2 linked regions of the Anaerocolumna chitinilytica genome follow. The protein of the gene in region 2 interacts with the protein of the main gene of each other region in a pairwise test. Links are inferred from orthologs where the notes say so. Each region holds a gene or a part of one and is shown on either strand. Other genes may lie near its edges.

What was found. The genes of interacting proteins can lie anywhere in the genome.
Region 1: the proteins of bsdcttw_RS09430 (region 2) and groL interact in binary tests that used the Escherichia coli proteins (3 or more experiments, as listed by UniProt). The link is inferred for Anaerocolumna chitinilytica from one-to-one orthologs.

The regions. Positions count from the first base shown.
Region 1 is NZ_AP023368.1:815,474-819,873, reverse strand. What follows is about bases 194-3,160. They hold groL (chaperonin GroEL), read right to left. Parts: upstream 2,505-3,160; coding sequence 882-2,504; downstream 194-881. Other genes in these bases: bsdcttw_RS03600 (co-chaperone GroES), read right to left, coding at 2,623-2,910; bsdcttw_RS03610 (DUF6106 family protein), read right to left, coding at 194-602. Also shown: more of bsdcttw_RS03610, read right to left, coding at 105-193; bsdcttw_RS03595 (DUF6062 family protein), read left to right, coding at 3,317-4,039; bsdcttw_RS03590 (DUF2225 domain-containing protein), read right to left, coding at 4,223-4,400.
Region 2 is NZ_AP023368.1:2,176,737-2,181,958, reverse strand. The notes cover bases 1,308-4,130. They hold bsdcttw_RS09430 (sugar ABC transporter substrate-binding protein), read right to left. Parts: upstream 3,556-4,130; coding sequence 2,059-3,555; downstream 1,308-2,058. Other genes in these bases: bsdcttw_RS09425 (sugar ABC transporter permease), read right to left, coding at 3,590-4,130; bsdcttw_RS09435 (glycoside hydrolase family 13 protein), read right to left, coding at 1,308-1,996. Also shown: bsdcttw_RS09440 (starch-binding protein), read right to left, coding at 1-238; more of bsdcttw_RS09435, read right to left, coding at 263-1,307; more of bsdcttw_RS09425, read right to left, coding at 4,131-4,432; bsdcttw_RS09420 (carbohydrate ABC transporter permease), read right to left, coding at 4,435-5,222. UniProt on the Escherichia coli protein: Part of the ABC transporter complex MalEFGK involved in maltose/maltodextrin import. Binds maltose and higher maltodextrins such as maltotriose.

The DNA of each region.
Region 1 (4,400 bases), 1.4 Mb from region 2 along the record:
ACATACGTCTTTCATTATAATACAATGTTATTTTTTGTATTAAAAAAAGGATTATCTGAAGCGGTCCCGCTTACAGATAATCCCCTTATACTTTATTCTAATCTTTAATATTGAACGAGCTTTCTGGGATGTTTCATCTTTATACAACTTAACATCTTCTCATTTGGCTCAAATAAAATCCTAAGACTTTTTTCACCCTGACGATATATTATTACATAGGGCTTTGCATTTTTATCTCTTGAGGTATAATCCTTTACTGCATATTTTCCATTATTGAAACTATCCAATGCATGAGAACCGACAGGGGCCATTACCTCAACCTGCTCGAAATCTATCTTTAAATCGGTCTTTCTCTTTGCTTTTCCCATTATCTTATCAAAGTCCAACTGTCCGTCACAGAATACATATTCATATTCCAGACTAAGCCTTGGGAAAAAATAAAAAATTGCAACGATTACGATTGCTGCTATGAACAGTAGAATTTGGCTGCGCATAGAAAAGAAAAATAATACAATTGCTGCAAATATTAATAAAAATCTTAAAGCATATGTTCCGGCAGTATCCTTCCGTTTCACTCCTGCCTCTGCATATAACTCATTCATTTTTTTGCCTCCTGACCTGATTTTATGCCAATTTATTTAAGTGTATTATTTTGTCCCGGCAGTTTGATCTGTAAGCTAATACACAACATAAGAATAGCTAACTTTAGACAGCCGTCTGACAATTCTCTGAATTGGCATATTTATAAGAGTATTATACTAAAAAAACCAGGAAAGGAAAAGCCTTATTCCCAAAATAATTCTTATATCTTTATAAAAATCTTATGAAAAAAGGGAATCTGCAAATGCAGACTCCCTTTTAGGAATTAGCTCATTTCAAAATTACATCATGCCCATTCCGCCGGCACCTGCAGGCATAGCAGGTTCATTGGACTTAATATTAGCAACCACTGACTCAGTTGTTAATAATGTGGATGCTACGCTGGTAGCATTCTGAAGAGCACTTCTTGTAACCTTAGCGGGATCTAAGATTCCTGCAGCTACCATGTCTACATACTCTTCTTTTAAAGCATCGAAACCAACTCCGGGATCTTTCTCTTTTACCTTGCTGGTTACTACGGAACCTTCTAATCCTGCATTGGATACGATGCAGTAAAGAGGAGCTTCCAGAGCTTTTAAGATAATGTTAGCACCGGTTTTCTCATCACCTTCTAAAGTAGCTGCTAACTTAGCAACTTCCTTGGATGCGTGGATGTATGCGGAACCGCCGCCTGCTACGATACCTTCTTCTACAGCTGCTCTTGTTGCTGCAAGAGCATCTTCCATACGAAGTTTTTTCTCTTTCATTTCTGTTTCAGTTGCAGCACCTACACGGATAACAGCAACGCCGCCTGCTAACTTCGCAAGTCTTTCCTGTAATTTTTCTCTATCAAAATCAGATGTTGTTTCTTCTATCTGTGCTCTTATTTGTGCGATTCTGGCATCAATATTTCTCTTCTCACCCTCACCGTCAACTATGATTGTATTCTCTTTCTGAACTTTAACAGATTTTGCGCGTCCTAACTGATCCAGTGTAGTTTCTTTTAAGTCAAGACCTAAATCATCAGAAATAACAGTACCGCCTGTTAAAACAGCGATATCCTGAAGCATTTCTTTTCTTCTGTCACCATAGCCGGGAGCCTTAACAGCAACTACGCTGAAAGTTCCTCTTAATTTATTTACGATTAAAGTTGTTAAAGCTTCGCCTTCCACATCCTCAGCAATAATTAAAAGTCTTGCACCGGATTGAACGATCTGCTCTAATACAGGGAGAATATCCTGAATGTTGGATATCTTCTTATCTGTGATTAAGATATATGGATTGTCTAAATTAGCCTCCATTTTGTCCATGTCAGTAGCCATGTAAGCGGAGATGTAACCCCTGTCAAACTGCATACCTTCAACCAGGTCTAACTCTGTCTTCATTGTTTTGGATTCTTCAATTGTGATAACTCCATCATTGGAAACTTTCTCCATAGCGTCAGCTACCATCTCACCAACTGCATCATCACCGGCAGAAATTGCAGCTACTCTTGCAATCTGTGCCTTGCCGTTAAGCTTGGAGCTCATCTTTAAGATAGCATCTACTGCACTGTCAGTTGCCTTTTGCATACCTTTTCTTAAGATGATAGGGTTTGCGCCGGCAGCCAGATTCTTAATACCTTCATTAATCATAGCCTGTGCAAGAACAGTAGCGGTTGTTGTACCATCACCAGCTACATCATTTGTCTTTGTAGCAACTTCTTTTACTAATTGAGCGCCCATATTTTCGAAAGCATCTTCTAATTCAATTTCTTTTGCAATCGTAACACCGTCGTTTGTAATCAAAGGTGCGCCGTAGGATTTATCTAATACAACATTTCTTCCTTTGGGTCCTAAAGTAACTTTTACTGTATTTGCTAATAAATTAACGCCATTTTCCAGAGCTGCTCTGGCTTCTGCACCATGTTTAATTTCTTTTGCCATTTTTATAACCTCCTGATTTAAATTAATGTTCCGTAAACTGCTATGTCTTTTCCTCCCGCGAATCATTGGGTCTAGACTCTCAGACACAGTTATGATCTATACTTCTCGATAATTCAAACTAATCTTCAACAACAGCAACGATATCGTTCTGCTTTACAACAATATATTCTACTTCTTCTAATTTCACTTCAGTACCGGAATATTTGGAGAATATAACCTTATCTCCAACTTTAACCTGCATGGTTACTTCTTTTCCATCTACAACACCGCCAGGACCTACTGCTACAACTTCAGCCTGCTGGGGTTTCTCTTTTGCCTGACCAGGTAATACGATACCTGACTTTGTTGTCTCTTCAGCTACAAGCTGCTTTAAAACCACTTTGTCTCCTAATGGTACTAACTTCATTTTTATTTCCTCCTTATGATATCAATATTTCATTTAAAAAGGCATTTTTTGAATTTTATTAGCACTCACTCGAATTGAGTGCTAACCGATAAAGATATATTAGTAAATTTGCCTTTATTATGCAACCATACTTTTCTTTAAAATACGCTTTATTTTCGATAATATTTAACTTTAGCTCCATTTTATTCTTAATATCTCATTTTTTCTCACTTTTTTATAGTTACAATATAACAAATACTTTAAAACTATATATTTACTCTGCAGAAGTTCACCTTACTTAATATGGGAATATTTACTCTTTGTTATACCTGGGGGAATGAATAATTCATTGTACAATTAACTGGGCCATGCTATACTTATTGCAATAGGAACTATGAATACCAGAAAGGATTATCAGGTATATAAAATGAAAGAAAAATTGTACACCATACCGGTCAATGATGCTTTTGACAGTGACTGCGAATGCCCGATATGTTTTATGAAAAAAACACTTGAAAACAATGCGGTGGAATTCACCATGGGTCCCAGCTACATGGAAGATGATGTAAGAGCTGAAACGGATAAAATCGGATTCTGCAATTATCATCTGGGTAAGCTTTATGAGAATAAGAACCGTCTTGGGCTGGCCCTTATGCTAAAGACCCACATGGATAAGACGATTAAGGACTTAGAGGGCCTTTCCGCTAAGAAAGGTAAAGGGCCTTCTCTTTTTAAAAAGAATACGGAGACTACTCCTGTAAAAGAATATACAGATAATATAGTAAGCTCCTGCTACGTCTGCAATAAGATTGATAACATGTTCAATCTTTACATTACAACCGTATTCTACCTCTTTGAACATGACAGTGCCTTTATTGATAAATTAAAAGCTTCCAAAGGCTTTTGTACCGAGCATTATGGCCTCTTATTCCAGGAAGCGGACAAGCACCTTAGCGGAGAGAAAGCGGAGAGTTTTCGTAAGGATTTAAACAAGATATATTTTGACAATATGAAGCGGGTACGGGATGATCTGGAATGGTTTATTGATAAATTCGATTACCGTTATGTAAATGAACCCTGGAAAAATTCAAAAGATGCTCTTCCAAGAGCTATGACAAAGACTAACAGCGTCTATGAAAAAGGAAATTAATCTTCTATAAATACATTAAGGCAGCCATAAGATTAATATCACCCTTCTTATAGCTGCCTATTATGAATTATTCTTTTCAATTATTCATACTATCAACATGCTCTTTTCCAACGCGCCTCAAGAATGCGCCGAGGATTTCGCAGGCGCATTCTTGTGTATGAATTATGTCCTTTATAATTCATACTATTCCTGTTTTAATAAATCCTTTAACTCTCTAGCCTTTGCTTTAATACGCTCATTGGCATCCCTTGAGATTAATACTCTGGAAATCCATCTGCTGGACTCATCAATCTTGCCACTTCTTCTGGCAAGGTCTGCGATTAAATACATCATAGTATTTTCATCCATACCGCACATAGGG
Region 2 (5,222 bases):
TGTCAAAAGTATAGGTATACCATCCATCGCCTTCCGCTTCCATAGCAGTTCCTGGCCATACTCCGGCTGTTTCACCATCATCCCCCCAATTGTAGACGTTCATACTTCCCCATTTGGCTCCGTCCTTCACATGAATTGTAACCTGATTACCGGCAGCAAATGCCTTTAATCCGGTTCCGGCAGTAATTACAACTGCTGCCAGCAAAAACACCATTACTTTTTTCCATAAATTTTTCATAACTTTTACCTTCCTTCTTTTTATTTAAACGGTTTTCAGATACAGAGCAGAATCAGCCGGTACTAAAAAGCTTTTATCCACAGCGTTATCTCCATAAGTCTGGCCGCTTAGTAACTCACTTATAGCAGTGAACTCTTTATCAGGTAATTGATAATGTTTTTCTTCCTCTGTATTATTTATTACAATATAAATGTTTTCTTCCCTAAAGCTTCTCTTCATAACAAAGAGATTATCATTACTATGAAAACTGATTGTTCCATCCTTCAATGCCATCTCAGTCTTACGAATCTGTATAAGTTTTTTATAAAAAATATACAAATCCATATCCCAATTCTCCTGCTTCCAGTCAAATCCTCTCCTGCACCCCGGATCATACGCTCCGGTCATACCGATTTCTGTTCCGTAATATGTACAGGGAATACCTCGATAGCCAAAGAGAAAGGCTGCCGCATTCTTAAGCTTCTCTTTGTTTTCGCTGCAAGCATAAAGAAAACGTTCCGTGTCATGACTGTCTAAAAGATTTAACATTGCCTCATTTACCTGATCTGTATATCTCATTAATAAGGTACCAAGTCCCTTTTCAAACTCTTTTGCTTTCATGGTTCTTCTTGCAAAATAATCAAGGCAGAGCTTTGTAACCGGATAATTCATCACACTGTCAAACTGGTCTCCCATAAGCCATGGATAGGCATTATGCCAGTTCTCTCCGATTATTACCGCATCTTCTTTGATTTCCTTTACAAGATTTCGGAATTCCCTCCAAAAATGATGATCGATTTCATCGGATACATCAAGTCTCCAACCGTCAATCTCGAATTCTTCCATCCAGTATCTCACTGTATCAAAGAGATATTTCTTTAGCTCCGGATTGGAAGTATTCAATTTCGGCATATAAGAAACATATCCAAAGGTTTGATAATTTAACGGTTTTTTACTTAAAGGAAATTCTTCTATGCAAAACCAATCATAGTAAGGTGAAGCTTTTCCTTTTTCTTTTACCTCTAAAAAGGGCGGAAAATATTCGCTGCAATGATTAAAAACAGCATCCAGAATTATTTTTATTCCTTTTTCATGGGCTTTTCTTACGAATTCCTGAAAGACTTTCTTATCACCAAAATACTTGTCAATCTCTTTGTAATCTACGGTGTCATATTTGTGATTGGAGGGTGATTCAAAAATAGGGGTTAAGTAAATCCCGTTAATTCCAAGTTCCTGCAAATAATCAAGTTTCAACAGGATTCCCTTCAAATCTCCCCCGTAGAAGCTCTTTGGCTTTGGTTCCGAGTCCCAGGGCACCAGTTCCTTGGGAGAATTATTTTCATCACCATTAAAAAATCTTTCTACAAATATTTGATAAAACACTGCTTCTTTGACCCACTCCGGTTCTTTATGGATATCTGCCTTATTGATGTAGGGATACTGAAAGAAATAGCAATAAGACATATCATCGGGAAACTCCTCTAAAAACCCGGCTTCTGTATAGCAGATACTCTCCTCTTTACCAGTTATTTTAAAATAATAACCGATTCTTGTATCTGATAGTTCAAGATTTGTCTGATAATAGTCATATAGCTCATCTGTCAGTATCTTCTTCATGGAGACTTTCTTATGATTCATCCAATCATATTTAATGCCATATACCAACTCTATTGCACTTACATCATCCTTTGCCGTCCGAAGACGAATATGCATGGTGTTTTCTCCATAGGCATAGGCATCGCTGCTTTTTGGTGTATGATTAATTGCCTCTAAATTCATTCTGTTCTTCTGCCTTTCTGTGGTGTTTTTCTTTTATTAGCCTGCTGCTCTTTGTAAGTTCTTTATTCCGTTGTAAGCATAGTCTTCCAATCGGAAACTGCTTTTTCTCTGCCTTCTTTAGGTGTTAGGGTGCCGTCAAACACTGCCTGACAAGTCCCTGCAGAGATAGTCCAATAGAAGGAGATTCTCTGTACAGAAGGCATAGGATAAGAATTAGCAAATTGTTCAACAAAAGGTTTTATGTATTCATCCGTTGATATCCCTTTAATATTGCTGACATTCTTAAGAGTAGTTATTTTATTAGCCTTTTCATATAACAACTGTGCTCCCTCATCACTAACCAAAAACTCTGCCAAAAGCTGTGCTGCTTTTGGATATTTGCTAAAAGCTGATACATGTGCATTCTGGACTCCTGCAAATGGTGTCATTGTCTTTCCCTTATAAGTAGGTAAGGAAGAAACGCCAAAGTTAACTCCGCTGTCTTTGAATTCTTTGATATCCCAGGGACCCGAAATCTCATATGCAACTTTACCCTCCTCAAACTGACTTCTTAAGAAGCTTACATTACCAAGATCTGTAGAGCTAACCGGCATAATATCATGCAGCTCTTTTATAAGTTCAAGGCCTCCTTCAAATTCATCACTGTCAAAACCGGGATTATCATTATCCTTTCCCTCCTTGCCGAAGAGGCTAAAACCTTCTGCACTGAGAAAAGGATAGATCTTATATCCGTCACCAATGGTACTGAGAAAATAAAACTGATTCTTATCTGTATTGTTAAAGGACTTTGCCTTATCCATTATCTCTTCCAATGTTCTTGCCGGCTGCTCTCCCACAATATCCTTATTGTAGAATAAGCAACTGGTTTCCAGGGATACGGGTACTCCATATATTTTTCCTTCCGAAGTCACTGTCTTAATTCCAACCTCATTCACCCGTTCCTTCAGTTCTGCTGCTACAGAGTCCTCCATCGGGAGAAATAACCCGGCTGCTAAACCGTGCTGAAAAGAATCATGAGGACTCATGAAAACATCGGCACCGGTACCTGCAGGCCCGCTTAAGGATATCTTATCAATTGCACCAAGACCTACTTCTTCAACAGAAACCGGAACCTTATATTTTTCCTGGAACTTAGCAGCAACCGCCTTGCCAAATTCCAAATCTCCTGTCCAAAACAGAAGCTTTGCTCCTTCTTCCGGCGTTAAGGAAGGAGTTTCTTCTGCTCCGCCGTTATCCGAGGTCTTTGTATCTACGCTTCCAGAATCAGTTGTATTGGCATTCGTCGTATCGCTGTCTGCTGCTTTTACCTCTGTATTTGCATCAGCCGAAGCTTTATTTACAAGATTATCTTCCGGCGGAAGCTCTCTTTTACAGCCTCCTAACATGGCCATCAAAGTCACAATAAGAATCAAAGCCAGAATCTTTCTCATTATCAATCCCATAGCTACCGCAGTCTTAGGAATAGTCCTCTGCAGTACTGCCACATTCAATCCAGGTTGAAAGAATCCTTTCGTGGCATCCTTTCTATCATTTCTATTTTCTTTCAACCTTTCTATCATTTTGCACGGTATCTCATGTACACTGTAAATCGAATTAACCTTTGTTCGCGCCGGCAGAGATTCCTTCCACCAGATACTTTTGAAACAACAAATACAGAATAGTGATTGGTACGGCTATTAATACCGCACCGGCTGCAAAGGTGGTAAAGTAGGAGTTTTCATTTCCGGTTATCATAGCATAGAGTCCAACTGCAATCGTTTTTGTGCTTGTTCCGGTAAACAGCAGATTTGGCAGTATGTAATCCATCCAGGGAGCCATAAATTGGGCAACGGCACAGTATACGATAATCGGTTTCGACATTGGTATAATTATCTTGAAAAAGGTGTTGATTTTGGAACTTCCGTCTATGTAAGCTGCTTCATCCAGAGAAATTGGTACTCCGTCCAGATATCCTTTCACCAGCCAGACGTTATAGGGAATTGCCCCCGCAGAATATACCAGGACCAGTGACAGGGGAGTCTTATTCAAGCCAAAGGTAATAAACAGGGTATAGATAGCAGTCATTGATAGAAAACTAGGAAACATCGACAGGATTAGCATAGTCATAAGGCCTGATTTTCGTCCCTTGAAGTGAAATCTTGATACTACCCATGCTGTTACCAATATCAGGACAACAGAAACAAAAGCATTTAAGATTGCTATGGATAAGCTGTTCTTAAACCATATCAGATAATCTGTTTCCCGAAATAAACGAACATAATTCTGCACCGTTAGTACGCTAGGGATCAAGGATGAACCGGTTAGCCCTGTGCCTTTATGAAAGGAAGACATTACAATCCATATAACCGGTATTAGTACAATCAGTGAAGTAATAATTAGTTCTGCATTTATCAAAAATGCTTTTAAACCCCTTGGATTCTTTTTTCTGTTCTTCATTCCTAGACCTCCTTAAAAGCACTGCTTCTTTTAAAATTCCAAAAAGATACACCGCCAACCAGTATGAAAAGGATAATACACATAACCGCAGCCATATCATATATCTGATTATTCAAGGTTAGTTTATAAATCCAGGAAATCAATATATCCGTATCGCCTGCAAGCTGATAATTCGGGTTGACCGGACCGCCTTCTGTTAAGAAATAGATAGACCCGAATCCGTTAAAATTACCTGCAAGATTCATAACCAAGAGCGGTCCCGTTGCCTGAAAGACCAGCGGCAGGGTTATCTTTTGAAAAACCTGTAAATCTCCGCCCCCATCTATCTGAGCCGCTTCATACAGACTCTTGTCAATATTAGAGAGAATTCCCTGTATCATAATCATAAACATGGGAAATCCCATCCAAAGATTCACAAGCACCACTGTTACTTTTGCAATCATCGGATCTGTTAAAAAGGGTATTCGCTTATTGGTAACTCCAATATCAATTAAGAACTGACCTAATGGCCCAAACTGACCATTTAACAGATTCTTAAATACTAATAAGCTTATCATCTGGGGAATAGCCCAGGGTAAGATCATAATACTCCGATACAACGATTTCACTTTCACATGTTTGCTGTTTAAGAGCACTGCCTGAAACATTCCGAAAAAATAGGTAGTAAAGGTAGCAAGCAAGGACCAGATAACCGTCCAGATAAGTACCGAAAAGAAAGTTCCTGACCAGATGGGTACCTTAAAGAGTTTCACAAAGTTCTTTAAGCCCACCCAATCCACAAGGCTTGCCG